Regions from separate parts of the Streptomyces sp. QH1-20 genome, predicted to be linked through region 4. Evidence: riboswitches for the same ligand, from Rfam matches in the RefSeq annotation. Region 4 holds a riboswitch; each other region holds the start of a gene.

Region 1 (7,302 bases), 2.5 Mb from region 4:
CTGGGCCGCCACCGACGAAGCGGCCGCCGCCGGGGGAGCCGACCACGGCCCCGTCGCCGACATCACGCCGGGCTCCCTCGCCTACGTGCTCTTCACCTCCGGCTCGACCGGCGCGCCCAAGCCCGTCGCCGTCCCCCACGCCGCCCTCACCCACCAGGCCACGGCACTCGCCGGACGCTACGCCCTGACGGCCGACGACCGGGTGCTGCAGTTCGCGGCCCCCGCCTTCGACGTGTCGCTGGAGGAGGCCGTACCCACCTGGTGCACCGGCGGCGCCGCCGTGTTCGTCGAGGACAACGTCCTCTCGCCCGCCGAACTGGAGCCGTTCCTCGCCGACCACCACGTCACGCTCGTCAATCTGCCCACCCCCTACTGGGCACAGTGGGCCCGGGACGTCGAGCGGCGTCCCCGGCCCCTGCCCGGGGCGCTGCGCCAGGTGGTGATCGGCAGCGACGCCGGCCGGGTCGCCGACCTGGTCCGCTGGTTCGCCGCCGGCGGCCCGCCGGTCATCAGCTCCTACGGGCTCACCGAGACGACGATCACCGCCACCACCTACGAGCCGCACCCCGCGGCACTCGCCGGGCGCCCAGGCGACGAGGTGATCCCCCTCGGCGTACCGCTGCCGGGTGCCCGCGCCTACGTCCTGGACGGCGAACTGCGCGAAACAGCCCCGGACGTGGCCGGCGAGCTGTACATCGGGGGCGGCTGCCTGGCCCGCGGCTACCACGGCCGGCCGGGCCCGACGGCCGAGCGGTTCGTCGCCGACCCCTTCACCACCGAGCGGGGCGCGCGCATGTACCGGACCGGGGACCGCGTGCGGCGCGGCACCGACGGGACGCTCGCGTTCCTCGGCCGCTCCGACGACCAGGTCAAGATCCGCGGGCACCGGGTGGAGCTCAAGGAGGTCGAGGCGGCCGTCGCCGCGCACCCGGCGGTCGAGGAGGTGGTGGCCCGCGCCCTGCGCGACCGGGACGAACACCGGCTGGCCGCCTACGTCGTGGCCGCCCCCGGCACCACCGTGGAGCCCGACGACATCCGCCGATTCCTCGGTGACAGAGTGCCCGGCTACCTCGTACCGTCCCATGTCGTCGTACTGGCCGAGCTGCCGCGCACCCCCGGCGGCAAGCTCGACCCCCGGGCCCTGCCGGACCCCGCGAGGTCAGCGGACCGGCCGCTCGTCACCGCCTCGTCCCGCTAGACCGACGACCCACACGTAAGGAAAACCCAGGTGTCCGTCTCCACCGCGGAACTCGCCGCGCCCGACCGCCGGCGCCGCCGCGACTTCCGGCTGTTCATGTCCTCCCACATCTGCAACGAACTGGGCAGCAGCATCACCTACGTCGCGCTCCCGCTGATGGCCGTGCTCACCCTGCACGCCTCGCCCTGGGAGGTCGGCCTGCTGGCCGCCGCGGAACAGGCGGCCGCGCTGGTGCTCGGACTGCCCGCCGGGGCGTGGGTCGACCGGATGCGCCGCCGCAACGTCATGATCGCTGCGGACGCGGTGCGCGTCGTGCTGTTCACCGCCGTCCCCCTCGCGTATCTGCTGGACCTGCACTCCATGGCCCTGCTCTACACCGTGGCGCTGCTGCTGGGCTGCGCCCGGCTCTTCGGCGATGTCGCGGACCAGAGCTATCTGCCCACGCTGGTCGGGGAATCCGAGCTGATCAACGGGAACTCCAAGCTGCAGACGGTCCGTTCCGCCGCCGAACTCGGCGGGCCCGGCATCGCCGGATTCCTGGTCCAGGCCTTCGGGGCGGCCGGGACGATAGCCAGCCAGGCCGTCACCTCGCTCGCCTCCGTGATCCTCCTCGGGCGGATCGGCGCCCGCGAGGAGAAGCCCACCACGGCCCGCGAGGGCGGGCTGCTCACGGACATCCGCGAGGGCCTGTCCTACGTCCTGCGCCACCGGGTCCTGCGGCTCATCGCCCTCAACACCGCGGCGACCAATCTCTTCCTCAGCGCGACCATCACTCTCGAGGTCCTGTTCCTGACCCGGACCGTCGGGCTGCCGCCCGCGGCGATCGGGTGGGTGCTCGCCACGTCGACGATCGGTGCGATGCTCGGCGCGGTCGTCGTCGGCCGGCTCTCCAAGACCATCGGCGCCGCCCGCCTCACGTGGCTGTCCCTGCTCGCCACCGCGCCCTTCGGACTGCTGCTGCCGCTCGCGGAGAAGGACTGGCGGATCGCTCTGTTCGTCCTGGGCGCGGTGGTGCAGTCGGCGGGCATCACCCTCTACAACATCTGCCAGGTGACCTACCGCCAGACGGAGTGCCCGCCGCACCTGCTCGGCCGGATGACGGCCACCATGCGCTTCCTGGTCCAGGGCGTCCTGCCGCTGAGCGGTCTGCTGGCCGGCGTCCTCGGTGAACTCATCGGCGTCCGGGAGACGCTGTGGATCTTCGCGGCCGGACTGGTGCTCGCCCCGCTGGTGCTGCTGTGCTCACCGCTGCGCAAGATGCGTGACTTCGAGCCGACTTCGCTGTCTTCGGAGCCTGTGGAAGCGGCATAAGAGCGCACGATCGAGCAATAGTGCGATCATTTCGGGTCAGGTCTGCGTGGCTTGCCCCGGATGCGGGCCCGGATTGCGGAAATATGTTCGCATGATTCGTTCCTTGCGTTGCCCGGCACTCTCCGCGGCCCTGCTGCTGCCTCTCGTTCTCACCATCGGTGGTGCGGCCCAGGCCCAGGCCGGGGACCGGCCCGGGCGGCCCGCGAGCCCCGCGGCCGCCCCGACGGCGGCCCCCGTCGACCGGGCGGAACTCGAAGCCCGGGCCCGGGCCATCGAGACCGCGATCGAGCTGATCCACGTCACGAGCGTCCCGGGCTTCGAGCCGGCCGCCCAGTCCGTCGGCGTCATCGGCGACGACGGCTTCTCCCTCGCCTACGCCAAGGGCGGCGCGGTGCTGTGGCTGACCGTCGACCGAGGCACGCTGACCGAGGCGAACTGCGCGGAGGGCTCCGTCTTCGGTACGGGCGGCGGAGAGGTGACCTGCGAGCGGGAGGGCCGCACGTGGTACCGCTCCACGGCGGGCTCTCATGAGTACGCCCTGGCCCGGGACGGTTACGTGGTCCGGCTCAGTGCGGCCCGCGACGCGGTGAGCCGCGACGTCCTGCGCGGCGCCGCCGAGGCCGCCCACCCGGCGAACGACCAGGAACTGGACGCGGTGCTCCCGCCGCTGCGCGAGCGGGGCGGCGTGCAGCCGGACGAGCGGGGCGACATCTTCCCGGGCCGCGAGGTGCCCGACAGCCGCCCGCCCGCCGGTGCGGGCGGCTGAGGCGCCCGGCACGGCAGTGGCCCGGACCCGTCGGTCTCCGACGGGTCCGGGCCATCCGTATGTCCGCCCCGGGAAGCCGCGCTACCGCTGCGGCGTGAACCTCACGGGCAGGGTGAGCAGCCCGCGCAGCGCCATGCTGGGACGCCAGGTGAGAGCGGCGGGGTCGATGTCGAAGGCGAGGTCCGGGCAGCGCTCCAGCAGGGCCTTGAGGGCGATGGCCGCCTCCATCCGGGCGAGCGGGGCACCGATGCAGTGGTGGATACCGTGGCCGAAGGCCAGGTGCCCACGGGACTCGCGGCGGATGTCGAAGCGGTCGGGCTCGGGGAAGTGCCGGGGATCGCGGGCCGCCGCGGCGAGCACGACGATCACCGGTTCCCTGGCGGGGATGGTGGTGCCGCCGATCTCCACCGGCTCGGCGGTGTAGCGGAAGGCGCACCGCTCCACCGGGCAGTCGTAGCGGAGCATCTCCTCGATCGCGCCGTCGAGCAGGGACCAGTCGGCGCGCAGCGCCGCCAGCTGGTCGGGGTGGCGCAGCAGCTCGTGGACGCCGCTGGAGATGAGGTTGACGGTGGTCTCGTGGCCGGCGACGAGCAGAACGAAGGCCATGCCCAGCAGTTCGTCGGACGAGAGCCGGTCGCCGTCGTCGTCCGTGGCGGTGGTCAGGGCGCTGAGGAGATCGTCGCCGGGGTCCTGCCGCTTGGCCTCGATGAGCGACACGAAGTACGCGGTCATCGCCTGGGCGGCGGCACCGGCGGCCTCCGGGCTGCTGGGGAGGACGACCTCGTTGGACCACTCGCGGAAGGCGGCGCGGTCACCGACGGGCACCCCGAGCAGTTCGCAGATGACCGTCAGCGGCAGCGGCAGCGCGAAGGAGTCCACGAGGTCGGCGCGGCCGAGCGGCAGCATCGCGTCCAGGAGTTCGCCGGTCCACCGCGCGATGCGGGGGCGCAGCTCCTCGATGCGGCGCGGGGTGAATTCCTTGGCGACGAACTTGCGCAGACGCGTGTGGTGCGGCGGGTCGACCTGGAGCATGTTCAGCCCGATCGCGTAGCCGCCGTCGTCCTCCCAGTCCGGCGAGTAGCGGATGTCGTTGCGCAGCCGGGGGTCCGTCAGGGCGGCCCGGGCCTCGTCGTTGCCGACGATCAGCCAGGACTCGCGTCCGTCGGGGGTCCGCACCCGATGGACGGGACCCCGCTCCCGCAGGCTCGCGTAGAGCGGATACGGGTCCTTGGTGAAGTCCGTGCCGGCGGGTGTGAGGTCCTCGAGGGTTGGCGTGGACACAGGCGTTCCCTTCGTCGTCCGGGGCATGACCGGAGATCAAGCGGGGGCTGTTCCCCACTTAATGGGTCGACCGTAGCATCAAGTGGGGAGCTGTCCACGCTTCGGGGGTGAGTGAAGGATCCGTGGTCGCCACAGTCGAACGCGAGGGCCCCGGCCGCTCACCACCCGTCAGTCCGCCCTGGCCGCGGATAATGCGGAGGCTGTCATTCAGTCATCGGGCGGGGCGGCCCCACGGAACCGGCGGGCGTGCGCGTGGGACCGCCCTCCCGGTGCCCGGCGGGTATCGGCCGCGACCGCCGGTAACTCCCTTGATATCCAGCCGCTTTCAGGCGTCGATCGACGCCGATTTCCGCTGTACGGGGGCTGTTGACAGGGGTTCGGGCGGGGTGAAATCAGCCCCCGGTTCCTTGGGGCGACGCGAAGTGAACAAGTTCACAGAAGGCCGTTTGGGCTCTGATTTTCAGCTGTTGATGATGCAGGATCTCTGCTCGAACACAAGAACCCGTCACAGAGGCGGGCGACCCGGGCGGACGCCGAGTCCTGCCGCCGTCCGGGTGCAGATACAGATCAAGGATCGGCAGGAGCGGGAGACCCAAGCACGACGAACCACGATGGCAGTGGTTCTTGGGGTGAAGCCACGTATGTGGCCGGGCAACTTTGTCAGCCCGAACCCGACAGGTCACCTTTCGTAGGCGGATGACGAAGGGCTTTGGCATGTCTGCGTTCCCTGGCATACCTGCACTGCTTTCCCGGGCCGGAACCGCATCGGTTCTGACCGCAGCCACCGTCACCGCGTCGATGCTGATCCCGACACTGGCAACCGACGCACAGGCGGCGACTCCGGGAACGAAGGCGCTGCAGATCGCGGCCTCGAAGAAGGGGTCGCCGTATCAGTACGGCGCCACCGGTCCGAACCGTTTCGACTGCTCGGGCCTGACGCTGTACGCCTTCAAGAAGGCGGGCAAGGCACTGCCGCGCACCGCGGCTTCGCAGTACAACAAGACCAGGCATCTTTCGGCCGGCTCGCGTCAGCCGGGCGACCTGGTGTTCTTCCACTCGGGCAGCAACGTCTACCACGTGGGGATCTACGCCGGGAAGAATCAGATCTGGCACTCTCCGAAGCCGGGCAAGTCCGTGCGGCTGGAGAAGATCTGGACGAACAGTGTCTGGTACGGCCGCGTCAAGTAGCCCTTGAGGCTGTTCAAAAGCCCGCCCGGACGCTCTTGTGGGGGCACAGTCCGGGCGGGCTGACGGCTGCGGAGGCACCGCTGCGCGCAGCACGCTACCAGCCGAATCCGAAACACCCGGGTGCCGTCACCCCATTGGTCGCCCCGGAAGTGCGCCACGCGTGCGTGCGCAATTACCTGCCCGCTCTCCCGGGCGGGTCGGTGGCCGTTTGCCGCCTGCCTTTCGATGGCGCCGCTCATGATCCGGCTGGCTCAAATGAGTGAATGTCCGGAACTTCTTAAATCGACCGGAGTTACTCAGGTCGCTTCCTTGTGAGGGGCGCTAATCGATCGAAAGGCATGGACGTGCTCAAGAAGGTACTCGCCACGACCGCGATGACGGTTTCCGCGGTCGGCGCCATCACCGCTCCCGCGATGGCGATCGGCAACGACAACGGTGACGTCGCCAATGGCAACGCCGCGAAGACCGGTTACGGCAACACCAAGACCGGCGGCGAGCAAAGCCCGCAGATGAGCCTGATCCAGGGCACGCTCAACAAGCCGTGCCTGGGTATCGGCAAGATCGGTGTCCAGTCCCTCATCGCGCTGCTCAACATCGGTATCCAGGACATCCCGATCCTCACCTCGCAGCAGCAGCAGCAGTGCACCGACAACTCCACGATCAGCGACGGGGACGACCAGCTGTCGCACATCCTGGACGAGATCCCGATCCTGTCGGGCAACGGTTCCGGGAACAGCGCGCACGACGGGCACTGACGGCCCAGAGCCTTTGGTGTTCATCCCCCTGCTCCGGGTACGCGGGATCCGGAGCAGGGGGATTCCCGTGTGCCGAGGCAATTGATCACCTTGTCCAACGGGCGGATTATCGCGGGTACTCCGGGCGACGTCGCGGATCGGCCCGGAAGGGGATCACTCCGGATTCACCTTTTGTTGATGTACTGTCAACTCTGCGCTTTTATGGTCCGGGAGACCAGGCCTCGCCGCCGGTCGGTGACGAGGCACCCCCCAACTCCCCTGGAGTGACCGTGGAACGTCGCACCTTCCTGCGCGCGGCCGTCGTCGGCACCTCGGCCGCCGCGCTCGGCGGCTCACTGTGGAGCGCCGCCTACGCGAGCCCGGCCCAGCCGGGCGCCGGCCCCTACGGACCGCTCGGCGCCGCCGACGGCAACGGCCTCCGGCTGCCGAAGGGCTTCACCGCCCGGGTCGTCGCCCGGTCCGGACAGCGGGTCCCCGGCACCTCCTACACCTGGCACAACGCCCCGGACGGCGGGGCCTGTTACGCCGACGGCGCGGGCTGGATCTACGTCTCCAACTCGGAGATCAACCCCTCCGGAGGGGCGAGCGCGCTGCGCTTCGATGCCGCCGGGTCCGTCGTCGCGGCGTACCGCGTGCTCTCCGGCACCCGCCAGAACTGCGCGGGCGGCAGGACGCCGTGGAACACCTGGCTGTCCTGCGAGGAGGTCGACCGCGGCTACGTCTACGAGACCGACCCGTGGGGCGTGAAGGCGGCGGTGCGGCGGGAGGCCATGGGCCGCTTCAAGCACGAAGCGGCCGCCGCC
Region 2 (7,302 bases), 500 kb from region 4:
GAACTCCTCCACCGGCACCGACGGGTCGTCGAAGTGCGTGTAGTAGAGGTCGATGTAGTCCGTGCGCAGTCGCCGCAGCGATTCCTCGACGCCCGACTTGATGGCGTTCGCCGACAGCCCGCGCTTCTCGGGTTGGCCGCCGCCGACCTTGGTGGCGAGGACGATGTCGGCGCGGTTGCCGCGGGAGGCGAACCAATTGCCGATGACGGTCTCGGATTCGCCGCCCTCGTTGCCCGGGGCCCACACGGAGTAGATGTCCGCGGTGTCGATGAAATTGCCGCCCGCCGCGGCGTACGCGTCGAGGACGGCGAAGGACTCCGCCTCGTCGGCCGTCCACCCGAAGACATTGCCGCCGAGGGCGAGCGGGTGGACGGAAAGGTTGCCGATCTTCTTGTGAATGTCAGCCATGGGGACACACAACGCCCGGGCAGAAGCTCGTATTCCGTCCGGTTCCGATTCCGGAGCCGGTGCGCGCCCTCGCCGATTCTTTCAAGCCTCGGCCGTCACCGCCCCCGCCTCCGGGGTCGGCGGGTCCGGCGTCGACGGCTTCTTCGCCGTCGACAGCGGCTCCGCGATGTCCTCCAGCGAGCGGCCCTCCGCCGGGACGGCCAGGAACGCCGCCACCAGCCCGGCCAGGCACATCAGCGCCGCGCCGATCTGGAAGGCCAGGACCGTGTCGCCGACGACTCCGCTCCCGGTCAGCGAGGCGAAGAGCAGCGGGCCGCTGATGCCGCCGGCCGCCGTGCCCAGGGCGTAGAAGAAGGCGATCGCCATGGCCCGGGTCTCCATCGGGAAGACCTCCGACACCGTGAGGTAGGCGCTGCTCGCGCCCGCCGAGGCGAAGAAGAGGACGACGGCCCAGCAGGCGGTGAGGGTATTGGCGCTCAGATGTCCGCCGTCGAAGAGCGCGGCCGTGCCGAAGAGGAGCACGCCGGACAGCAAATAGGTCGACGAGATCATGATGCGGCGGCCGACGGTGTCGAAAAGCCTGCCGAGGAACAGCGGGCCGAGGAAGTTGCCGACCGCTATCACCGCGAAGAAGTAGCCGGTGCGGGACGTGGACACGTCGTAGAAGGTGGTGAGAATGGCCCCGAAGCCGAAGGTGATCGCGTTGTAGAGAAACGCCTGGCCGATGAAGAGCGCGAGGCCGAGAACCGCCCGTCGCCGGTACTGGGAGAAGACCGTGCGGGCGATCGTGCCGAAGCCGATGCTCTTGCGCTGGTGGATCGTGATCTGCCGCGTGGGTGGCGGCAGGACCTCGCCCTTCTCCATCTCGATGCGTTGCTCGATGGAGGCCACCAGCACTTCTGCCTCTTCGCCGCGGCCATGGATGAAGAGCCAGCGTGGACTTTCCGGCACATGGCGCCGTACGAGCAGGATGGCCAGGCCCAGAACGACGCCGAAGCCGAAGGTGATCCGCCAGCCGAGGTCGGCCGGGAAGATGTTCGTGTCCAGCATCAGGATCGACAGCAGCGAGCCGCCGATCGCGCCGAGCCAGAAGCTGCCGTTGATGATCAGATCCACCCGGCCGCGGTAGGTGGCGGGGATCAGCTCGTCGATGGCGGAGTTGATGGCCGCGTACTCACCGCCGATACCGAAGCCCGTCAGGAAGCGGAAGAGGAAGAACCACCACGTGGAGAAGGAGAACGCCGTCATCGCGGTCGCCGCCAGATAGACGGCGAGCGTGATCATGAAAAGCTTTTTACGGCCGAAGAGATCGGTCAGCCGCCCGAAGAAGAGCGCTCCGACGCAGGCACCAGCCACGTACAGCGCCGCCGCCAGGCCCGTGACCTGCCCCGAGGTGATGGACAGGCCGCTGTCCTTCTCGGACAGACGGCCGGCGATATTGCCGACGACCGTGACCTCCAGCCCGTCCAGGATCCAGACGGTGCCGAGGCCGATCACCACCGTCCAGTGCCACCGGGACCAGGGCAGCCGGTCGAGGCGGGCAGGCACTGAGGTGGTGATCGTCGCATTCGTCACACACCCCGAGTTCCCACCTGAACCTGAAGCATTCGTGGCAAAGGTGTGGTTATCGGGACCGATTATCGGCGTCGTGCGGGACAGGCAGTGGGCGTAGGGCTTCTACGTTCGTACGAGCCTTTCCCCGCCCATGCCCCTTACGAAACGCTCCGCGCCCCTTGCGGCTGCAGGGCCCCTTACGGCTGCAGGCCCCGGCCGCGCAGCCACGACAGCGGGTCGACCGGCGAGCCGCCGCCCGGCCGGGTCTCCAGGTGCAGGTGGGGGCCCGTGACGTTGCCGGTCGCGCCGACCCGGCCGATCACGTCGCCCGCCGAGACCTGGCCGGAGGTGACCACCATCGAGGAGAGGTGGCAGTACCAGATCTGGGTGCCGTCGTTCAGCGTCAGCACGACGCGGTAGCCGTACGCGCCCGCCCACCCCGCGCTGGTGATCGTTCCGCCGTCGACCGCCTTGACCGGGGTGCCGGTCGGGGCGGCGAAGTCCGCGCCGGTGTGGTTCGCGGACCACATGTCGCCGGCCTGGCCGAAGCCCGCGGTCAGCGTGTACGAGCCGACGGGGAGGGAGTAAGAGCCCGAGCTGTGGCCGCTGCCACCGCCCGAGGACTCCGACCCGCCGCCCCCGGGTTCGCTCGAAGATTCGTCAGAAGATTCGTTCGAAGACTTCTCTGCGGCCTTCTCGGCCGCCTTTTCCGCTTCCGCCTTCTTCTTCTCGGCCGCCGCCTCGGCTTCCGCCTTCTCCTTCTCGGCCGCGGCCTGCTCCGCCTTCTCGGCCGCCGCCTTCCGGTGGGCCTCGGCGGCCTTCTTCGCCTCGGCCTCGCGGGCCTCCTCGTCGCCGAGGTTCTGCTGGTGCTCGGCCTGCTGGAGGATGCGGGCGCGTAGCGCCTCGCCGGCGTCGGACGTGCCGCGGGCCGCCTCCTCGGCGGACAGTCCCGCCTGGGTCAGCGGCTGATCGGCACCGGGTGCCTGCGCCGCGGCGGGGCCGGAAGCGGCGTCCTTCTTCTTGTCGTCGTCATCCGCCAGCAGCGCGCCGAAGCCGGGGATGCTCTGGGCCACGTCGGGCACGGATATCGGCGCCGCCGGGCGGTCCTGGGCGGTCGCCATGCCGCCCGCGCCGACCGCCGCGATCACGCCGACGCCGAGGACCGCGCCACTGCGGGCCATCGTGCCGCCGCGCTGCTTGACGACGCGGTGTCTGCCACGGACCGGGGCGACGGACTCCGCGGTGGGGTTCCACACCTCCCCGGGCTCCGCGGCCGGCTCTGCGGCGGCCATGGGGTTCACGGTGGGCTCGACGGCGACGGCGGGCTCGGCCGCGGGCGTCAGAGGAGTCATGTACGCGGGCACGATCGAAGGCTCCGGCGCGTAGGACCCGTACGGCTCGGACGGCTCCGGCTGCTCGTACGACCCGTACGGCCCGTACGACCCGTAGGAACCATCGCCGGGGGCAGGCTTGTTGGACGCCACGAGGGCGACTCCTTTCCTTCCTTCTCGCCTACCGGGTTAGCTGACGGGTTCGGAACAGGAAGGTCTCCTACGGGCCGGAGTACGGCCCGATTCACCCCAAGTTTGGTGGTTCCCCGGTTCCCGGTTGTCGCTGGTGGTGCAGATGGTGCTGTGCCCGCGGGATTCGGCGAAGGCGCACGGTGCCGCCTCTTGCGGCGGCTGTGACGACCGCGCTGCGTTATCGAACGTTAATAGACATGGCTGGCGGATTCCAAGCCGAACGCCCGAACCCACCGGCTTTCGGGGCCTACTTCACAGGACACGCGGGTTTCCCCGGAGGCGAGTTACTGCGCGCTACCGGAACACCACGGAGTTGATCCCTCGTCAGGCCATATCGACGGCCCGCGCCGATTCAAGATCAATTACGGTCGTCGGAGGAACCGGCGGGAGAACCGGCAGCAGATCCGTGCGGGGAAGTGTGCGTCCGCGTGGACGTCACGGTCGCGGTGAGAGTGCCGCGCGCGACGGCCACGGGATGGTGGAAGCCGTCACCGCGCCGGATCGCCAGAAGGGCCATGTCGTCAGCCGTGTGCCCGCCCGAGTGGTGGGCCACGTCCGCGGCGAGGACGTCGAGGAGCGCGTCCGGGCTCCGGAACTGCCTGCCGCGCAACCGGTCCTGCGGGACGTAGAAGACGCCGTCCGCGTCCCGGGCCTCCGTCACCCCGTCGGTGAACAGCAGCAGCGTCGAACCCGCCGGGAACTCCCGCTCCTCCGCCCGGTCCGGCCACCCACCCAGGTCCCCCATGCCGAGCGGCAGCGCGGGCACCTCCGGGTACGTCTCGGCCACCCGCCCGTCCGCGTGCAGCAGCAGCGGGGGCGGGTGGCCGCGGTTCACCAGGCGCAGTGTGTTCGCCCCGGGCGGCACCTCCGCAAGTACCGCGGTGGTGAAGCCCTCGGACTGGTCCAGGTTGGCGCGCCGTCTGCCCTCCCGCCACAACGCGTGCTCCAGCCGGGCCGCGAGCGCCTCGAGCGTGCGCTCCTGCTCGGCGGCCTCCCGGAAGGCGCCGATCACCACCGCGACGGCCTCCACCGCGCCCAGTCCCTTGCCGCGCACGTCGCCGACGATCACGCGCACGCCGTGCGGGGTGTCCTGGACGGCGTAGAGGTCGCCGCCGATCCGGGCGTCGGCCTGGGCCGCCACATAGCGCGCGGCGACGCGCAGCCCGGCGATGCGGGCGGGCGGCGTCGGCAGGACCGCGCGCTGGGCGGCCTCGGCGATGCCGCGCGCGGAGGCGAGCTGCTGGTCGCCGTGGCGCACGATGCGGTTGAGACCGAGGGCGAGGAGGGAGACGGCCGTGACCGTGACGACCTCGGTCGCGGACTCGGCGGTGTCGTGGACGCGGTGGTACACCGCGAGGGTGATGGCCGCGCCCACGGCCGCCAGGGCGGTCGTCACGGTGGCGCGCAGGGACAGCAGGGCCGCCGCGACGAGGGGGGCGGAGCAGAAGAAGGGGGCGTAGGTGAAGCGGGGAGGGGTGAAGTAGTCGAAGGCGGCGCCGCCGACGATCAGGAGGGCCGGGAGCCATCTCGCTGCGCGGCGGGCAACTGTCCAGTGGGACTCCCCGCCGTTCCGCTGCGGCGGGTTCCACGGGGGGTTCGATGCCGGGCCTCGGGCCGGATCGCGGGCCGGGCCGCAGGCCGCCTCACGTGCCGGGTCGCGCGTCGAAGCCGACCCGGGCTCGCCTCGCTTCCCCACCGTGTTCTCTCCTGACGACCGGCCGTCCCGCGCGTATCCCCTCAGCCTCGCGCGTGCCGGAAGGGCAGGCGAGCGGGGATCCGCCGTCGGAGTGGGGCGGGGCCCGGATTCCGGGGGCCGCGGGCGCGTCCACAAACGCCGGACGGGCTGGATGTGGCTGAGCTCAGCCACATCCAGCCCGTCCGGCGTCAAAGACCGTCAGGTCACTCCGTACGCGTCACGCCGCGGACGGGCGACGGCCGCCGCCGCCCGTGCCGCCACCACCGCCGCCGCTGCGACGGCCACGGCCGACCGCGTTGCCCGGGCGGGTGCCGGAGCGGCGGGAGCCCTCCGTGCCGTTGCCGAAGCCACGGAACGGACGGCTGCCGCTGTTGCCCGAGCCGCCCGCGTTGGAGCCGGAGGCGTCCGTGCGGGTGCGGCCGCGGCCACCGCGGCTGCCGCGCGAGCTCGACGACTTGCCGGTGCTCTGCGGCTGGGCCGGGGCCGGGGGCGTGATGACGACCGGGACACCGCTGGGCTCGCGGGCGCCGGTGATGCGGGCGAGCTCCGGGTCGGTCGGGTACGTCTTGATGACGTTCGGCGTGATCTGGGCCGTGGTCATCATCCGGGACATCTCACGGCGCTGCTCGGGCAGCACGAACGTGACGACCGTGCCGGACTCGCCGGCGCGCGCGGTGCGGCCACCGCGGTGCAGGTAGTCCTTGTGGTCGGTCGGCGGGTCGATGTTCACGACGAGGTCGAGGCCGTCGATGTGGATGCCGCGCGCGGCGACGTTCGTCGCGACCAGGGCGGTGACCTGGTCGGTGCGGAACTGGTCCAGCGTGCGGTTGCGCTGCGGCTGGCTCTTGCCACCGTGCAGCGCGGCGGCCCGGACGCCCTCGGACAGCAGCTTCTTCACCAGGCGGTCGGCGCCGCGCTTGGTGTCCACGAACATGATCACGCGCCCGGCGCGGGCGGCGACCCGGGTGACGGAGTCCTTCTTGTCCTGGTCCGTCACGTGGAACAGGTGGTGGTCCATCGTGGAGACCGCGCCGACGGAGGCGTCGACGGAGTGCGTCACCGGGTCGGTGAGGAAGCGGCGGACGAGCCGGTCGACGTTGCGGTCGAGGGTCGCGGAGAACAGCATGCGCTGGCCGTCCGGGTCGACCTGGTCGAGCAGCTTGGTGACCTGCGGCAGGAAGCCCATGTCGGCCATCTGGTCGGCCTCGTCCAGGACCGTGATCCGCACGTCGCCGAGCTTGGCGTCACCGCGCTGGATGAGGTCGGCGAGGCGGCCGGGGGTCGCGACGAGCACCTCGGCGCCGCGCGCGAGGGTCTGCGCCTGGCGGCCGATGGACATGCCGCCGACGACCGTGGCGATCCGCAGGTTCACGGCGGTCGCGTACGGGCTGAGCGAGTCGGTGACCTGCTGGGCCAGCTCACGGGTGGGGACGAGGACCATGGCGAGCGGGCGCTTGGGCTCCGCCCGGCGGCCCGCGGTACGGGCGAGCAGCGCCAGGCCGAAGGCCAGGGTCTTGCCGGAGCCCGTGCGGCCGCGGCCGAGGACATCGCGGCCGGCGAGCGCGTTGGGCAGCGTCGCGGCCTGGATCGGGAACGGCTCGGTGACGCCTTCGCGGGTCAGCGTGGCGAGCAGGCCGTTCGGCATGTCCAGCGCGTCGAAGGTCTCGACGGGCGGCAGCGCGGGGGTGGTGCTGACCGGCATCTCGAACTCGCCCTGGAGGGGAGCGGCGGCGGGCTTGCGGCCCTTGGACTGGCCGCCACGGGGCTGACCGCCACGGGAGGACTGCGGGCCACGCGCGCGCGACGGGCGGGCGGAGCCGCCGTCGGCGGAGGACGAGCGGGCAGGGCGGGCTGAGCGGGTCATTCGGGGACCTTCCCTCAATGGGGTGGCACGCCCGAGATCAAGGACTTCGCATCGCGAGGCCGTCCGGGACGGACAGCGGCGGAAAAGCCTGGGCGCGCTGGTGCGGGGGCAACAATGGGGCCCGCACCCAGTGGTGCGGGCCCCATTGCGTTAATGCTCTATGCGATACCCGGTCGAGTCATCGGGCCGAAAGGCCTTTCCATCGACCGGGCGGGCATCCGATCGTCAGGCAGCGACGATGTTCTCGGCCTGCAGGC
Region 3 (7,302 bases), 2.1 Mb from region 4:
TCGAACGCGTCGGTGTCGGACATGGTGAAACCGTGGATGGTGCCGGGGTAGATCTCGGTGGTGTAGCCGACTCCTGAGGCATCCAGCGCCTGGTTGAGCTCGCTGAGGGTCTCGGGCGTCATGTCGTTCTCGGCGAGACCGAGGTGGACCTCGGCGGCGAGCTCGGGGATGGCGCGGTGCGGGCTGTCGGGCGCGTCGGTGACCAGGAAGCCGGGGTGGAATCCGGCGACGGCGGCCACCCGGTCGGGGTGGGCCGTCGCGGTGCGCATCGCCAGGGCGGCGCCCAGGCAGTAGCCGATCGCGGCGACCGGCCCGTCGCCGACCTCGGGCTGGGCGGTGAGGAATCCGAGGTAGGCGTCGGCGTCGCGCAGGACACGCTCGGTGGTGTGCGCCTCGACCAAGGGCACCAGCTCGGCGAAGACCGCGGGCCGGACCGCTTCTCCGATGTGCGCGGGAAGTTCGATCACCGGCGCCGGGCCGTGCCGGTAGTAGAGGTTGGGGACGAGCACGTAGTAACCGTGCCCGGCCAGCTCGCGGGCCATCTCCTCCAGCACGGGCCGCACGCCGAAGGCGTCCGGGTACAGCAGCACCCCCGGGTGCCGCCCGTCCCGGTCGGGGAAAGCGGCGAAAGCGTCGGCTTGGCCGTCCGCGGTGGGAATCTGCAGAGACTTGGTGGGCATGGCGGATCATCCTTCCTTGCTCCGACGCCCGCGCACAAGGGTTGAGGTCAACGACAGGCCAGGGCCCGCCGGCCCCCGCCCGCCCTCACGCCCAGAGCGAAACCGCGTCCGATCCGTTGCCGCGCCGAGCCCCGCTGCGCCATGCTCACCACAACGATCTGTACGTCCTGTACATTTTTCACGGACGAGGAGTGCCACCATGCACCGACCCACGGCCCGCTATGTCCTGCCCGAGTTCACGGAGCGCACGAGCACCGGCGCCCGCACGACGGACCCGTACTCCAAGCTGCTGTCCGAGCGCATCGTCTTTCTGGGCACGCAGATCGACGACACCTGTGCCAGCGATGTGATCGCGCAGTTCATGTACCTCGAACACGCGGATCCCGAGCGGGACATCTCCCTCTACATCAATTCCCCCGGCGGCTCCTTCTCCGCCATGTGCGCCATCTACGACACGATGCGCTACATCGGCTGCGACGTGGAGACGATCTGCCTGGGCCAGGCCGCCTCGTCCGCCGCCGTGCTGCTCACCGCCGGCACCCCGGGCAAGCGACTGGCGCTGCCGAACGCGCGCGTCCTCATCCACCAGCCCTCCCTCGGCGAACCGGTCCAGGGTCAGCTCTCCGATCTGGAGATCCAGGCGGGGGAGATGTCGCGCAGGCGGGACACGCTGACGGGGATGCTCGTGCGGCACACGGGGCAGAGCGTGGAGCGGGTCGCCCGGGACATCGAGCGGGACACCGTCTTCGACGCCGAGACCGCGGTGGCGTACGGGCTGGTCGACCGGCTCACCTCGAGCCGCAAGGGCCCGGGCGCGCCGCTCGGCGCGAGGTGAGCGGCGATGTGGCCGCCCCAACTGCCACCCCTGCCCGCCCTGACCCGCGCCGAGGGCGAGTTGGTGGACCGGTATCTGGAAGTACTGGATCTCCTGGGCCGGATCAACCCGGCCCGCGCGCATGACACGTACGCCGGGCTACGGGCGGCGCAGGCTCTCGTGGTCGCGGCGACGGGGCTGCGCGACGCGTTGACGCTCATGCACGAGCGAGGCGAACGCGAGGTGCACATCGGAACACTCACACGGGCGATGCTGGTCCTGGACGGGGAGCGGCGGGCCGCACGGGTCACCATGCCGCCGAACACGCCGGGCTGATGAGCCCGGACGCGCGCCGGAACGACCGGCCGGGCGACACCTCAACGCGATCTCCCGCAGACAGCGGACCCTGCGTAGACATCGCGCAGTGATCGATCCGAGCCGCGCGCGTACGAGGCGATCGCGGAGATCAACTCGCCGCAGGTGAACGGCTCAACAGGGTTGAGCGGTGGGCGCCAAACCGTCCGGTGTCCACCCGAACATGCCAGAGGTGACCAGGCTCACATATCACCGGATCCTCTCGGAATCCGTGCCGCGGCTGCGCCAAGATCCAGGCGACGACAAGACCCCGCCACCGCGGCGGGGCGGTCCGGGCGGACGCCGAATCCTGCCGCCGCCCGGATGACTGGTCGACACGAGTGCATCGGCAGGAGTGGAGGACCCGAGTACGGCGGGACGACCGGCACCACTGGTCGTCCCTTGGGGTGAAGCCGCCTCGGCGGCCGGGCATCTTCGCCTGCCCGAACCCGACAGGTCATCCTTCATAGGCGGCAGACGAAGGGTTGCGTATGGCCGCGCACAAACGACCAACGAAGTTCTCCAGGGCCAAGGCCGCCTCGGCCCTCACCCTCGCAGCCGTCGGCGCCTCGGTGCTGGTGCCCGGCGGTTCGCCCGACGCCGAGGCCGCGAACGTCTCCACCCTCGCCCTGCGGATAGCGGAATCGAAGCAGGGCGCTCCCTACCAGTGGGGCGCGACAGGACCGTACAGCTTCGACTGCTCGGGGCTGACGCAGTACTCGTACAAGCGGGTCGGTAAAAAGCTGCCCCGCACCGCCGCCGCCCAGTACAACCGCGTCCGCCATGTCCCCGGCTCCGCCCGCCAACGCGGGGACCTGGTGTTCTTCCACTCCGCCGGCGGCGTCTATCACGTGGGCATCTACGTCGGGAACGGCAGGATCCTGCACGCTCCCAAGACCGGCGCGGTCGTCCGCCACGAGCGGATCTGGACCAGAAGCGTCAGCTACGGCCGCGTGAACTGAAAGCGCCGGCGGTGGCGTGCCACGAAGGCCGCCCCCGCCACCGTCCTCGCCTCCCTGTGCGCCGACGCGGCAACGGGTGTGTTCCCACCCGCCGCCGGCGGACACGACTGTGGTGCCGCGGCCCCTCGTTCGCGACGCGGGGCCGCCGGCCCCGACCGGGCACACGGTCGCCTTCACCGGCAGCGATCCGGAACGGGTAAGGGCGCGCCTGCCCGCCGGTGACCTGCCCGAGCCGCTCGACCCGCCTTGTCCGCGAACACCGTGCGATCACGGTGGCCGCCCCTGGGCCGGGTGGTGGACCCCTCGGCCTCCTCACGGCCACGGGGCCCACCGCCCGGCCCACAGCCGCGCGGGGTGATCAGGGCACGGGCACGGTCCAGGGCAGACAGATCCAGACCGTCTTGCCGCCGTCGGCGGTCGGGGTGACCGACAGTCTGCCGCCGCGCTCGGCGGTCAGACAGCGGATGATGACCATGCCGCGGCCGTTGTCCTGCTGGACGGCGGCGGGCAGCCTTCTCGGATAGCGGGGGTGACTGTCCGTGACGCCGATGCGCAGCTGCTCCTCCCGGTCGAGCCGGACGTCCACGGTGAAGGTGGGCGACTGGCCGCGGGTGTGCTGCACGGCGTTGGTGGCGAGTTCGGAGACGATCAGCCGAACCGTGTCGGCGTCCTCGGTGCCGTCCGCCAGCCCCCATTCCGCCAGTACACGCGCGACATAGCGGCGCGCGTCGGACACCGAGGCGGGGGCGCTCGGCAGGGTTACGGTTGCTTCCTGGTGATCCGCCATGGCGCTGTCCCTTTCCTACCGAGGCCGGACTCCGACGCGTGAGCCAAGGAACTGACGCGGTGACGCCGGGAGCGATCTCGGACGGCTCTTCGTCACAGAGTGCCACCGTCGGCGTCCGAGAGTGAGCGATCCACCGGAAAATGCATATATCTGTCGCTCGAAGCGGTGAACTCTGCCGGGAGCGACCACATTTGGGTGGCGCACTCGTCTATTGACACTGACGTATGGATGTGGACGTGTTCACCTTGGTCGAAAGGGAATACCCATGCGCTACGGACCCGCGGTGCGTCGCCGCAAGCTCGGCGCGGAGCTGCGCCGCCAGCGTGAACTGGCCGAGCTGACCAGCCGGGAGGCGGCCTGCGCGGTGGGCTGGCACCAGTCGAAGGTGAGCCGGATCGAGACGGGCTGCAGTGGCGTGAAGCCCTCGGACGTCGCCCTGTTGCTGGATGCCTACCAGGTGACCGACCCGGAACTGCGCGCACTGCTGGGGGCGCTGTGCGGCGCGGGGTCGGCGGATCCGGGTGAGGGCGCGGGGGCCCGGCGGGGCTGGTGGTACGCCTACCGCGACCGACTGCCGCCCGCCTACCTCGACTTCATCAGCCTGGAGTCCGAGGCCTCCCACCTGCGCACCCTGGAGACCACGGTGGTGCCGGGGCTGTTGCAGACGCCGGAGTACGCGCGCGCGGTGACCCGCGCGGCGCTGAACGACCCACCTCCGGAGCAGGTCGAGGAGTTGGTGCGGGTGCGGATGGCCCGTCAGTCGGTACTGCGGGGCGAGCGTCCGCTGGAGTTGTGCGCGGTGCTGGACGAGGCGGTACTGCGTCATGAGGTCGGCGGGCGCGAGGTGATGGCGGGGCAGTTACGGCACCTGGTGACCACGGGACACATGAAGCATGTGCGACTGCATGTGCTCCCGTTCTCCGCAGGCAGTCATATCGGCATCACAGGCCCTTTCGTTATTTTCTCATTTCCGCGCATTGCAGATCTGGATGTGGTGGTTCTCGACCACTTGACGAGTAGCCTCTATCTGGAGCGGAAAGAAGACCTCCGGGCGTACGGTTCCGCTTTCGCCACCCTGCGCACCCGCGCCCTCTCGCACGAGAACTCGTTGGACTACATCGCCGGGCTCCATGACGGCGCGTGAGGAGGCACCATGCCCGCAATGCCTCGCTATGTCCCTTCCCTCTCTGCTCTGCGTGCCGCGACATGGCGGCGCAGCAGCTACAGCACCGGAATGAACAACTGCGTCGAGACGGCCCCGCTCGGTCCGGACCTGCTGGCCGTACGGGACTCCAAGCGCACGGCCGGCCCCGTCCTGTCGTTCTCGCCCGCCGCGTGGTCCTCGTTCGTGGGAGACCTCCGCGGCGGTGGCCTCGGCCGCCGCCGCGGGGCCGAAGTGTCCGATGGGGCCACTGCCACCAGGAGTTGAGCGTCAGGCGGTCGGCGCGGTCCGCAGGACCGTGTCGGCCGCCTCCTCGATCTGCCGGTCCGTGAGGTCCGCGCGCGCCGTCAGCCGCAGCCGCGAGATGCCGTCGGGCACGGACGGGGGACGGAAGCAGCCGACCGCGAGCCCGGCGGTACGGCAGTCGGCCGCCCATCGCACGGCGGCCTCCGGGGAGGGGGCCCGGACGGACACCACCGCCGCGTCGGGCCGTACCGCCGTCAGCCCCGCCGCCGTCACCCTGCGGTGCAGCTCGGTGGCGACGTGGCGCACCCGGGCCGCGCGCCCCGGTTCGCGGCGCAGCACCTCGAGGCTCGCGAGCGCGCCGCCCACCGCCGCCGGGGCGAGCCCGGTGTCGAAGATGAACGTCCGCGCGTGGCTGACGAGGTGCCGGATGACGCGGGCGGGGCCGAGCACCGCGCCCCCCTGGCTGCCCAGCGACTTCGACAGGGTGACCGTGGCGACGACGTCCGCGTCCCCCGCCAGACCCGCCGCGTGCACCGCGCCCCGGCCGCCTTCGCCGAGGACGCCGAGTCCGTGCGCGTCGTCCACCAGCAGCGCCGCGCCGTGCTCCCGGCACGCCTCGGCGAGCGCGGCCAGCGGTGCGGCGTCGCCGTCCACGGAGAAGACGGAGTCGGTGACGGCGAGGGCCCGGCCCTCGTGCGCCCCCAGCGTCTTGCGGACCGCTTCCGCGTCGGCGTGCGGGACGACGGCGGTCTCGGCGCGGGCGAGCCGGCAGCCGTCGATGAGCGAGGCGTGATTGCCGGCGTCGGAGACGACGAGGGGGACCGAAGGGGACACACCGGATGAAATCGGCGGGCCGCACAGGGCGGTGACCGCGGCGAGGTTCGCTGCGTACCCCGAGGAGAAGACGAGCGCCGCCTCGAATCCGCAGAACTCGGCGAGGCTCTCCTCCAGCCGGGCGTGCAGGGCGGTGGTGCCGGTGACCAGCCGGGAGCCGGTGGCCCCCGCGCCCCAGCGGCGAGCCGCGTCGGCGGCGGCCTCGGTGACCTCGGGGTGACGGGTGAGGCCCAGGTAGTCGTTCCCGGCCAGATCGAGGAGCGGCGAGTCGGCCGACCGCGGCCGTAGGGTCCGTACGAGCCCGGCGGCCAGTCGCCGCTCGTGCTCCGCGTCGATCCAGTCGAACGGATCCTGGGGCATCGGCCGTCCTTCACGTTCTGTGGGGTTTGCATAGAACGTAGCCGCCGGGGGCCCTGGTCAGGGTGTGGCAATACACACACATGAATCGGCCCCCGTTGTGCGATCTCTACCTTGGCCGGGAGTGCTGCCGTAGGCGAGGATCGGCGCCATGGACCTGCTGAACACGCTGGTGGACAAGGGGTTGCGGCGGGAGCTGCCGACCCGCGAAGAGGCGCTCGCCGTACTGGCGACGACCGATGACGACCTGCTCGATGTGGTGGCCGCGGCGGGCAAAGTGCGCCGCCGGTGGTTCGGACGGCGGGTGAAGCTGAACTACCTCGTCAACCTCAAGTCCGGGCTCTGCCCCGAGGACTGCTCGTACTGCTCGCAGCGGCTGGGCTCCAAGGCCGAGATCCTCAAGTACACCTGGCTCAAGCCGGACGACGCCTCGAAGGCGGCGGCCGCGGGCGTCGCCGGCGGTGCGAAGCGGGTCTGCCTGGTCGCCAGCGGGCGCGGCCCGACGGACCGGGACATCGACCGGGTCTCGAAGACCATCGAGGCGATCAAGGAGCAGAACGAGGACGTCGAGGTGTGCGCCTGCCTCGGGCTGCTGACCGACGGACAGGCCGAGCGGCTGCGGGCCGCCGGAGCCGACGCCTACAACCACAACCTCAACACCTCCGAGGCGACGTACGGCGACATCACCACCACGCACACCTTCGCCGATCGCGTCGACACCGTGCAGCAGGCCCAGGCGGCGGGGATGTCCGCCTGCTCCGGGCTGATCGCGGGCATGGGCGAGAGCGACGCGGACCTGGTGGACGTGGTCTTCGCGCTGCGCGAGCTGAACCCGGACTCGGTGCCGGTCAACTTCCTCATCCCCTTCGAGGGGACCCCGCTGGCCAAGGAGTGGAACCTCACCCCGCAGCGCGCGCTGCGCATCCTGGCGATGGTGCGGTTCGTCTGCCCCGACGTGGAGGTACGGCTGGCGGGCGGCCGTGAGGTGCACCTGCGGTCGATGCAGCCGCTCGCGCTGCACCTCGCCAACTCGATCTTCCTCGGCGACTATCTGACCAGTGAGGGCCAGGAGGGCAAGGCGGACCTCGACATGATCGCGGACGCCG
Region 4 (7,302 bases):
GGTCGGCATTCCGGGCGAGCGCAGCGCGAACCTGATGACGCATCTGCTCAACATCGACCCGCCGGACCACACCCGGCTGCGTCGGCTGGTGTCGAAGGCCTTCACCCCGCGCCGCGTCGCCGAGTTCGCCCCGCGCGTGCAGGAGCTCACCGACCAGCTCATCGACGCCTTCATCGACAAGGGCGAGGCGGATCTGATCCACGAGTTCGCCTTCCCGCTGCCCATCTACGCGATCTGCGACCTGCTCGGCGTGCCACGCGAGGACCAGGACGACTTCCGGGACTGGGCGGGCATGATGATCCGCCACGGCGGCGGGCCGCGCGGCGGCGTCGCCCGGTCGGTGAAGAAGATGCGCGGCTATCTCGCCGAGCTGATCCACCGCAAGCGGGAGGAACTGGGCGAAGGAGGGGACGACGACCTCATCTCCGGCCTCATCCGCGCCAGCGACCACGGCGAGCACCTCACGGAGAACGAGGCCGCCGCGATGGCCTTCATCCTGCTGTTCGCCGGCTTCGAGACCACCGTGAACCTCATCGGCAACGGCGTCTACGCCCTGCTGCGCAACCCCGGCGAGCGCGAGCGCCTGCAACGCGCCCTGGCCGAGGGCGACGAGAGCCTGCTCGCCACCGGCGTGGAGGAACTGCTGCGGTACGACGGGCCGGTGGAGCTCGCGACCTGGCGGTTCGCGACCGAGCCGATCACCCTGGGCGGGCAGCGCATCGCCGCCGGCGACCCCGTGCTCGTCGTGCTCGCGGCGGCCGACCGCGACCCCGAGCGGTTCGCCGAGCCGGACACCCTCGACCTGTCCCGGCGTGACAATCAGCACCTCGGCTACGGGCACGGCATCCACTACTGCCTGGGCGCGCCGCTCGCCCGGCTGGAGGGGCAGGCCGCCCTCGCGACCCTGCTGCGCCGCCTGCCGGACCTGCGACTCGCGGCCGACCCGGAGGAGTTGAGGTGGCGCGGCGGGCTGATTATGCGTGGTCTACGCACGCTTCCGGTGGAATTCACTGCGCGTATCAGATGACCATACGTCAACTCACGTGACCTTCGCGTGACCTCCGCTACACCGGCTTGTGACTCCCGTGGTCCGTCGCTATGTTCGACCACCATCAACTGAGCCGCCAACGAGAGGCCAACGCATGCGCTCCGGCAACGGTAGACACCGCAGACCCCGTCAGGTACCGGCGATCGTGGTCGCGGCGGGGGTGACGGGCGCGTCCCTCGCCATGCCGCTGCTCGCCGCCACCGGCGCGAACGCCGCCGAGGCCGAGACGTGGGACAAGGTCGCCCGGTGCGAGAGCGGAGGTGTCTGGAGCTCCAACTCCGGCAACGGCTTCTTCGGCGGACTGCAGATGACGCAGGAGATGTGGCAGCAGAACGGCGGCACGGACTACGCACCGCGCCCCGACCTCGCCAGCCGCTCGCAGCAGATCGCCGTGGCCGAGCGGATCCTCGCCGGCCGGGGCCCGGACGCCTGGCCGAGCTGCGCGGTGTCCTCGGGGCTCGCGAAGGGCGGCAAGGCGCCGGAGGTCAACCCGGGCAGTACGCACACCCCCGAGCCGGAGGCGCCCGCCAAGCCCGCGCCGACGCGCGACACCCCTTCGACGCCGTCGACCCCCTCTCCCGACTCCTCCGAGAAGCCCGACTCCTCCGGGAAGCCCTCTCCCTCCGAGAAGCCGTCCTCGCCCTCCTCCTCGCCGTCTCCGTCCTCTCCCGACTCCTCTTCCTCGCCGTCCGCTCCCACGGGGACCGACGAGCCGTCCGGCAAGCCCACCGAGCCGGTGCCCGGCGAGTCCACTCAGCCCACGGACGGTTCGTCGGAGGGCGGCAAGCACCGCAAGCCCTCCACGGACGACCCCACCGAGATCCCCTCGACCACGCCCGGCGCCCCCTCGGGCACGCCCGGCACGGACACGGGCTCCTCCGGCACGCCGACGCCCGACGGCACGGACGGCACGGGCACGGACAAGGACCACGCCGGGACGCCGCGTTCGGACGACGGCCGCGCCTCGCGGGACGGGGGCGCACGCACGGACCAACCGGGCGCCGGCGACTACACGGTGCGCCCTGGTGACAATCTGTCAGCCATTGCGGAGCAGCACTCCGTCGAGGGCGGCTGGTCCTCCCTCTACCAGGACAACAAGAAGGTGGTAGGGGACGATCCGGACCTGATCCAGCCTGGTCAGAAGCTTGAGGTCAAGAAAAAAGCCGGTAAATAGAGCAGACTTCGCGGGGAATGTCCGTTCCAGTCGAAAGTGAGACATGGGTCTCGTTGACTTCTGGTCGGACGGCAGTCATCCGGAGTTTGTTCATGGTCTCTCACCTGCGGAAACAAGGTGTTCCCGCGGGTAACAAGAGGCAACTGTGGCTGGAATCAGGGGTTTGAACCCGTACGCCAGCTGTGTCTAACGTCGTCACCGCTCGCCACCGCGAGCACCACGGTCGCCACGCCGAATCCTGCCGGCGGCCGGAGGGGTCGTCGCGAAAGCGCCGTAGGCAGGAGCGGGGGAACCAAGGTAGGCGCCGGAACGGTCCAGCCGATCACATGATCGACAGGGGCGGGACGGCTTGGGGTGAAGCCGAGTGTGCACCGCACACCAGGCCGGGCAACTCACAGCCCGAACCCGACAGCTCACCTCGTAGGCGTCGGTGAGGAAACCGACTCATGTCCAAGGGCAAGCACCGTCGTCCGTCCAAGGCCGTTCGTATCGTCACGCTCGCCGGCGTCGCCGGTGTCGCCGTCGCCGCGCCCCTGATGGCCGCGACCTCCGCCAGCGCCGCCTCCGTCGACACCTGGGACGCCGTCGCGCAGTGCGAGTCCGGTGGCAACTGGTCCATCAACACCGGCAACGGCTACTACGGCGGTCTGCAGTTCTCGCAGTCCTCCTGGAACGCCGCCGGCGGCCAGGCCTACGCCGACCGCGCCGACCACGCCACCAAGGGCCAGCAGATCGCCGTCGCCGAGAAGCTGCTCGCCATGCAGGGCCCGGGTGCCTGGGGCTGCGCGGTGCCCGGTCTGAGCGCCGGTGGCGCCAAGGCCGACGTCGACACCTCCGGCTCCTCCTCCTCCTCCTCCTCCTCGCGCGGCACCTCCACCAAGTCGCACGCGGACCGCAGCGAGCGTCAGGCCCCGAAGCAGCAGGCCGCCCCGAAGGCCGCCGCCCCGCAGCTCCAGTCCGAGGACGAGGACGACGCTCCGGCCCCGGCCCCGAAGGCCACCCCGAAGTCCTTCAAGAAGGGCGACGGCGAGTACGAGGTCAAGGCCGGCGACACCCTCGCCAAGATCGCCGAGGCCAAGAAGGTCAAGGGCGGCTGGCAGAAGCTGCACGAGCTCAACAAGGACGTCGTCGAGAACGCCGACCTGATCTTCGTGGGCCAGCAGCTGCACCTCAGCTGATCCGGCGGGCCGGCCTCCGCCGTGCCACCGGTGTTCACAGCGGACCGCCCCGCTCCGACGCGCCTTCCCCCCGGGGCGCGCCGGAGCGGGGCTCCGCCGTTTTTGGACCCGGGCGTTGCCCCGTGTCCGGATTCTCCGCTCGGCGAACACATCGGCTGTTCGTCCGATGATCTCGGCATTTGTGCGGTTTTTCGGCTCGCCAGGTGGTCCACCGGCGGGGGGAACCCCCGGAGCCCGTTAGGCTCGGGGGCAGAACTTCAGACACACACGAAGGAGACGCACGTGCCGTCTATCGACGTCGTCGTAGCTCGCGAGATCCTCGACTCGCGAGGCAACCCCACGGTCGAGGTCGAGGTCGGCCTCGACGACGGCTCCACGGGCCGTGCGGCCGTGCCGTCCGGCGCCTCCACCGGCGCCTTCGAGGCCATCGAGCTCCGTGACGGTGACAAGAACCGCTACCTCGGCAAGGGTGTCGAGAAGGCCGTCCTCGCCGTCATCGAGCAGATCGGCCCGGAGCTCGTCGGCTACGACGCCACCGAGCAGCGCCTGATCGACCAGGCCATGTTCGACCTGGACGCCACCGACAACAAGGGCTCGCTCGGCGCCAACGCCATCCTCGGCGTCTCCCTCGCCGTCGCGCACGCCGCCTCCGAGGCGTCCGACCTGCCGCTCTTCCGCTACCTCGGCGGCCCGAACGCGCACCTGCTGCCCGTTCCGATGATGAACATCCTCAACGGTGGGTCGCACGCCGACTCCAACGTGGACATCCAGGAGTTCATGATCGCGCCGATCGGCGCGGAGTCCTTCTCCGAGGCGCTGCGCTGGGGCACCGAGGTCTACCACACCCTCAAGGCCGTCCTGAAGCGCAAGGGCCTGTCCACCGGCCTCGGCGACGAGGGCGGCTTCGCCCCGAACCTCGGCTCCAACCGCGAAGCCCTCGACCTCATCCTCGAGGCCATCAAGGAGGCCGGTTACACCCCCGGCCAGGACGTCGCGCTCGCGCTCGACGTCGCCGCGTCCGAGTTCTTCAAGGACGGCTCGTACGAGTTCGAGGGCAAGTCCCGCTCGGCCGCCGAGATGACGGACTACTACGCGGAGCTCGTCGCCGCGTACCCGCTGGTCTCCATCGAGGACCCGCTGTTCGAGGACGACTGGGACGGTTGGAAGACCCTCACCGAGCGTCTCGGCGACAAGGTCCAGATCGTCGGTGACGACCTGTTCGTCACCAACCCCGAGCGCCTCGGCCGCGGCATCGAGGAGGGCGCCGCCAACGCCCTGCTGGTCAAGGTCAACCAGATCGGTTCGCTGACCGAGACCCTCGACGCCGTCGAGCTCGCCCAGCGCAACGGCTTCAAGTGCATGATGTCCCACCGCTCCGGCGAGACCGAGGACGTCACCATCGCCGACCTGGCCGTCGCCACCAACTGCGGCCAGATCAAGACCGGCGCCCCGGCCCGCTCCGAGCGCGTCGCCAAGTACAACCAGCTGCTGCGCATCGAGGAGATCCTCGACGACGCCGCGGTCTACGCCGGCCGCAGCGCCTTCCCGCGCTTCAAGGGCTGACACCCGGCTGACACCCGGCCGGCTCCCCCCGGCACCAGGGCTCCGAACGGGCGCTGAACGCTCCCGGCCGAAAACCCTCCCGGGACAGACGGCAGCCTCACTACGTCCTCGGCCACGGTCCCGTACCGTGGCCGAGGACGTACGTTCGTTCAGAGACCACGGGGAGGCGACGTGGCGGCGGAACGGTTGCCCACCGCGACCAGGCTCAAGGCGCTCGGCACGGTGCTCGTACAGGGCCCGTCGGCCCGGGGCGGCCGGGTCTACCGCGCGCGGCCGCCCCGCCGCAGCCGGCTCACCGGCCGCGCAGCCCTCCTCGCGCTCGTCGTCTGCTCCCTGGTCGTCGCGCTGGCCTACCCCATGCGCCAGTGGGTCACCCAGCGCTCGGACATCGCCGACCAGCGGCGCCAGTCCGAGCGCGCCCGCGAACAGGTCAAACGGCTGCAGGAGCAGAAGGCGCGGCTGGAGGACCCGGCGTACGTCGAGGCGCAGGCGCGCGAGCACCTGCACTACGTACGCCCCGGCGAGACCGGCTACAGCGTGGTGGACGGCAGCGGGCCCGCCAAGCGCCGCACGGACCAGGGCGCGGCCAACCGCCCCTGGTACAGCAACCTCTGGGACGGCGTGGACGCCACGGACTCCCCGTAAGGCCCTTTTCGGGCCTGCCCCCGACCATTCGAGAACACCGAGTACGAGCGAGTACGAGCGACACATGGACACCCCTCCTCCGAAGACCGAGCCCACCGAGCCGACCGACGCGGACATCGCGGCGTTCAAGGAGCAGCTGGGCCGCCCGCCGCGCGGTCTGCGCGCCATCGCCCACCGCTGCCCCTGCGGCACCCCCGACGTCGTCGAGACCCAGCCGCGTCTGGAGGACGGCACGCCGTTCCCGACGCTGTACTACCTGACCTGCCCGCGCGCCGCCTCCGCGATCGGCACGCTGGAGGCGGACGGCGTCATGAAGGACATGACCGCCCGACTGCAGTCCGACCCGGAGCTGGCCGACGCCTACCGCGCCGCCCACGAGGACTACATCACCCGCCGCGACGCCATCGAGGTGCTGGAGGGCTTCCCGAGCGCCGGCGGCATGCCGGACCGGGTCAAGTGCCTGCACGTGCTCGTCGGCCACTCACTCGCCGCGGGCCCCGGGGTGAACCCGCTGGGCGACGAGGCCATCGCGATGCTCCCCGAGTGGTGGGCCAAGGGCCCCTGCGTCAGCCCGTGCGGCACCGACGGGACGTGCGACGCCGACGCGAAGGCGTGAGCCCCGCCCGGCAGCAGACCCCCGGGCGCGCCGCCCGGGCGGCCGATCCAACCCTTCAGGAGTGCGCATGACTCGCGTCGCGGCCATCGACTGCGGCACCAACTCCATCCGGCTCCTCGTCGCGGACGCCGACCCTGCCACCGGCGAACTCAAGGAGCTCGACCGGCGGATGACCATCGTCCGCCTCGGCCAGGGCGTCGACCGCACGGGCCGGCTCGCGCCGGAGGCGCTGGAGCGCACCTTCGCCGCCTGCCGGGAGTACGCCGAGGTCATCAAGGAGCACGGCGCGAGCCGGCTGCGCTTCGTGGCGACCTCCGCCTCCCGGGACGCGGAGAACCGCGAGGACTTCGTGCGTGGCGTGGTCGAGATCCTGGGCGTCGAGCCCGAGGTGATCAGCGGTGACCAGGAGGCGGAGTTCTCCTTCACCGGCGCCACCAAGGAACTGACGGGCCGCGACGACCTGGCGAAGCCGTATCTGGTGGTGGACATCGGCGGCGGCTCGACGGAGTTCGTCGTCGGCGAGGAGCACGTACGCGCGGCGCGCAGCGTGGACGTCGGCTGCGTCCGGATGACCGAGCGTCACCTGGTCCACGACGGCGTGGTCACCGACCCGCCGACGTACCGCCAGCTGTCCGCCATAAAGGCCGACATCGAGGCGGCCCTGGACCAGGCCGAGCAGACCGTCCCCCTCACCGAGGCCCGCACCCTCGTCGGCCTGGCCGGCTCGGTCACCACGGTCGCGGCCATCGCCCTGGGCCTGCCGGAGTACGACTCGTCCGCGATCCACCACGCGCGGATCTCCCTGGACCAGGTCCAGGAGATCACCGGCATGCTGCTCTCCTCGACCCACGAGCAGCGCGCGGCGATCCCGGCCATACACCCGGGCCGGGTGGACGTGATCGGCGCGGGAGCGCTCGTCCTCCAGGCCGTGATGGAACGGATCGGCGCGCGGGAGGTCGTGGTGAGCGAACACGACATCCTGGACGGCATCGCGTGGTCCGTGGCGACCGGCGACAACGCCTGACGGTTCGGAACCTGCGGTACGGGCCGCCCGGAGTCATGGGACTCCGGGCGGCCC

What was found. A riboswitch is a leader RNA that binds a small molecule or an ion and turns the genes downstream of it on or off. The one in region 4 is predicted to bind cyclic di-AMP.
Region 1: another riboswitch for cyclic di-AMP. It lies ahead of AB8O64_RS03855 (C40 family peptidase); the one in region 4 lies ahead of AB8O64_RS14870 (transglycosylase family protein).
Region 2: another riboswitch for cyclic di-AMP. It lies ahead of AB8O64_RS17055 (M23 family metallopeptidase); the one in region 4 lies ahead of AB8O64_RS14870 (transglycosylase family protein).
Region 3: another riboswitch for cyclic di-AMP. It lies ahead of AB8O64_RS05535 (C40 family peptidase); the one in region 4 lies ahead of AB8O64_RS14870 (transglycosylase family protein).

What each region holds. Positions count from the first base shown of each region.
Region 1 is NZ_CP166299.1:815,620-822,921, reverse strand. Features, by position in the region: gene AB8O64_RS03875 (amino acid adenylation domain-containing protein) at 1-1,198, shown strand, start outside; gene AB8O64_RS03870 (MFS transporter) at 1,229-2,509, shown strand; gene AB8O64_RS03865 (hypothetical protein) at 2,601-3,275, shown strand; gene AB8O64_RS03860 (cytochrome P450) at 3,357-4,556, opposite strand; cyclic di-AMP (ydaO/yuaA leader) riboswitch at 5,091-5,267, shown strand; gene AB8O64_RS03855 (C40 family peptidase) at 5,271-5,744, shown strand; gene AB8O64_RS03850 (rodlin) at 6,089-6,499, shown strand; gene AB8O64_RS03845 (alkaline phosphatase PhoX) at 6,769-7,302, shown strand, end outside.
Region 2 is NZ_CP166299.1:3,813,272-3,820,573, forward strand. Features, by position in the region: gene AB8O64_RS17045 (aldo/keto reductase) at 1-408, opposite strand, end outside; gene AB8O64_RS17050 (MFS transporter) at 490-1,983, opposite strand; gene AB8O64_RS17055 (M23 family metallopeptidase) at 2,160-3,446, opposite strand; cyclic di-AMP (ydaO/yuaA leader) riboswitch at 3,457-3,625, opposite strand; gene AB8O64_RS17060 (PP2C family protein-serine/threonine phosphatase) at 3,844-4,995, opposite strand; gene AB8O64_RS17065 (DEAD/DEAH box helicase) at 5,399-7,045, opposite strand; gene AB8O64_RS17070 (cold-shock protein) at 7,271-7,302, opposite strand, start outside.
Region 3 is NZ_CP166299.1:1,230,266-1,237,567, forward strand. Features, by position in the region: gene AB8O64_RS05520 (dienelactone hydrolase family protein) at 1-680, opposite strand, end outside; gene AB8O64_RS05525 (ATP-dependent Clp protease proteolytic subunit) at 880-1,515, shown strand; gene AB8O64_RS05530 (hypothetical protein) at 1,522-1,830, shown strand; cyclic di-AMP (ydaO/yuaA leader) riboswitch at 2,140-2,336, shown strand; gene AB8O64_RS05535 (C40 family peptidase) at 2,340-2,810, shown strand; gene AB8O64_RS05540 (ATP-binding protein) at 3,169-3,597, opposite strand; gene AB8O64_RS05545 (helix-turn-helix domain-containing protein) at 3,863-4,741, shown strand; gene AB8O64_RS05550 (DUF397 domain-containing protein) at 4,751-5,026, shown strand; gene AB8O64_RS05555 (8-amino-7-oxononanoate synthase) at 5,030-6,199, opposite strand; gene bioB (biotin synthase BioB) at 6,348-7,302, shown strand, end outside.
Region 4 is NZ_CP166299.1:3,313,093-3,320,394, reverse strand. Features, by position in the region: gene AB8O64_RS14880 (cytochrome P450) at 1-1,027, shown strand, start outside; gene AB8O64_RS14875 (transglycosylase family protein) at 1,143-2,222, shown strand; cyclic di-AMP (ydaO/yuaA leader) riboswitch at 2,482-2,664, shown strand; gene AB8O64_RS14870 (transglycosylase family protein) at 2,669-3,400, shown strand; gene eno (phosphopyruvate hydratase) at 3,683-4,963, shown strand; gene AB8O64_RS14860 (septum formation initiator family protein) at 5,135-5,608, shown strand; gene AB8O64_RS14855 (DUF501 domain-containing protein) at 5,673-6,224, shown strand; gene AB8O64_RS14850 (exopolyphosphatase) at 6,292-7,248, shown strand.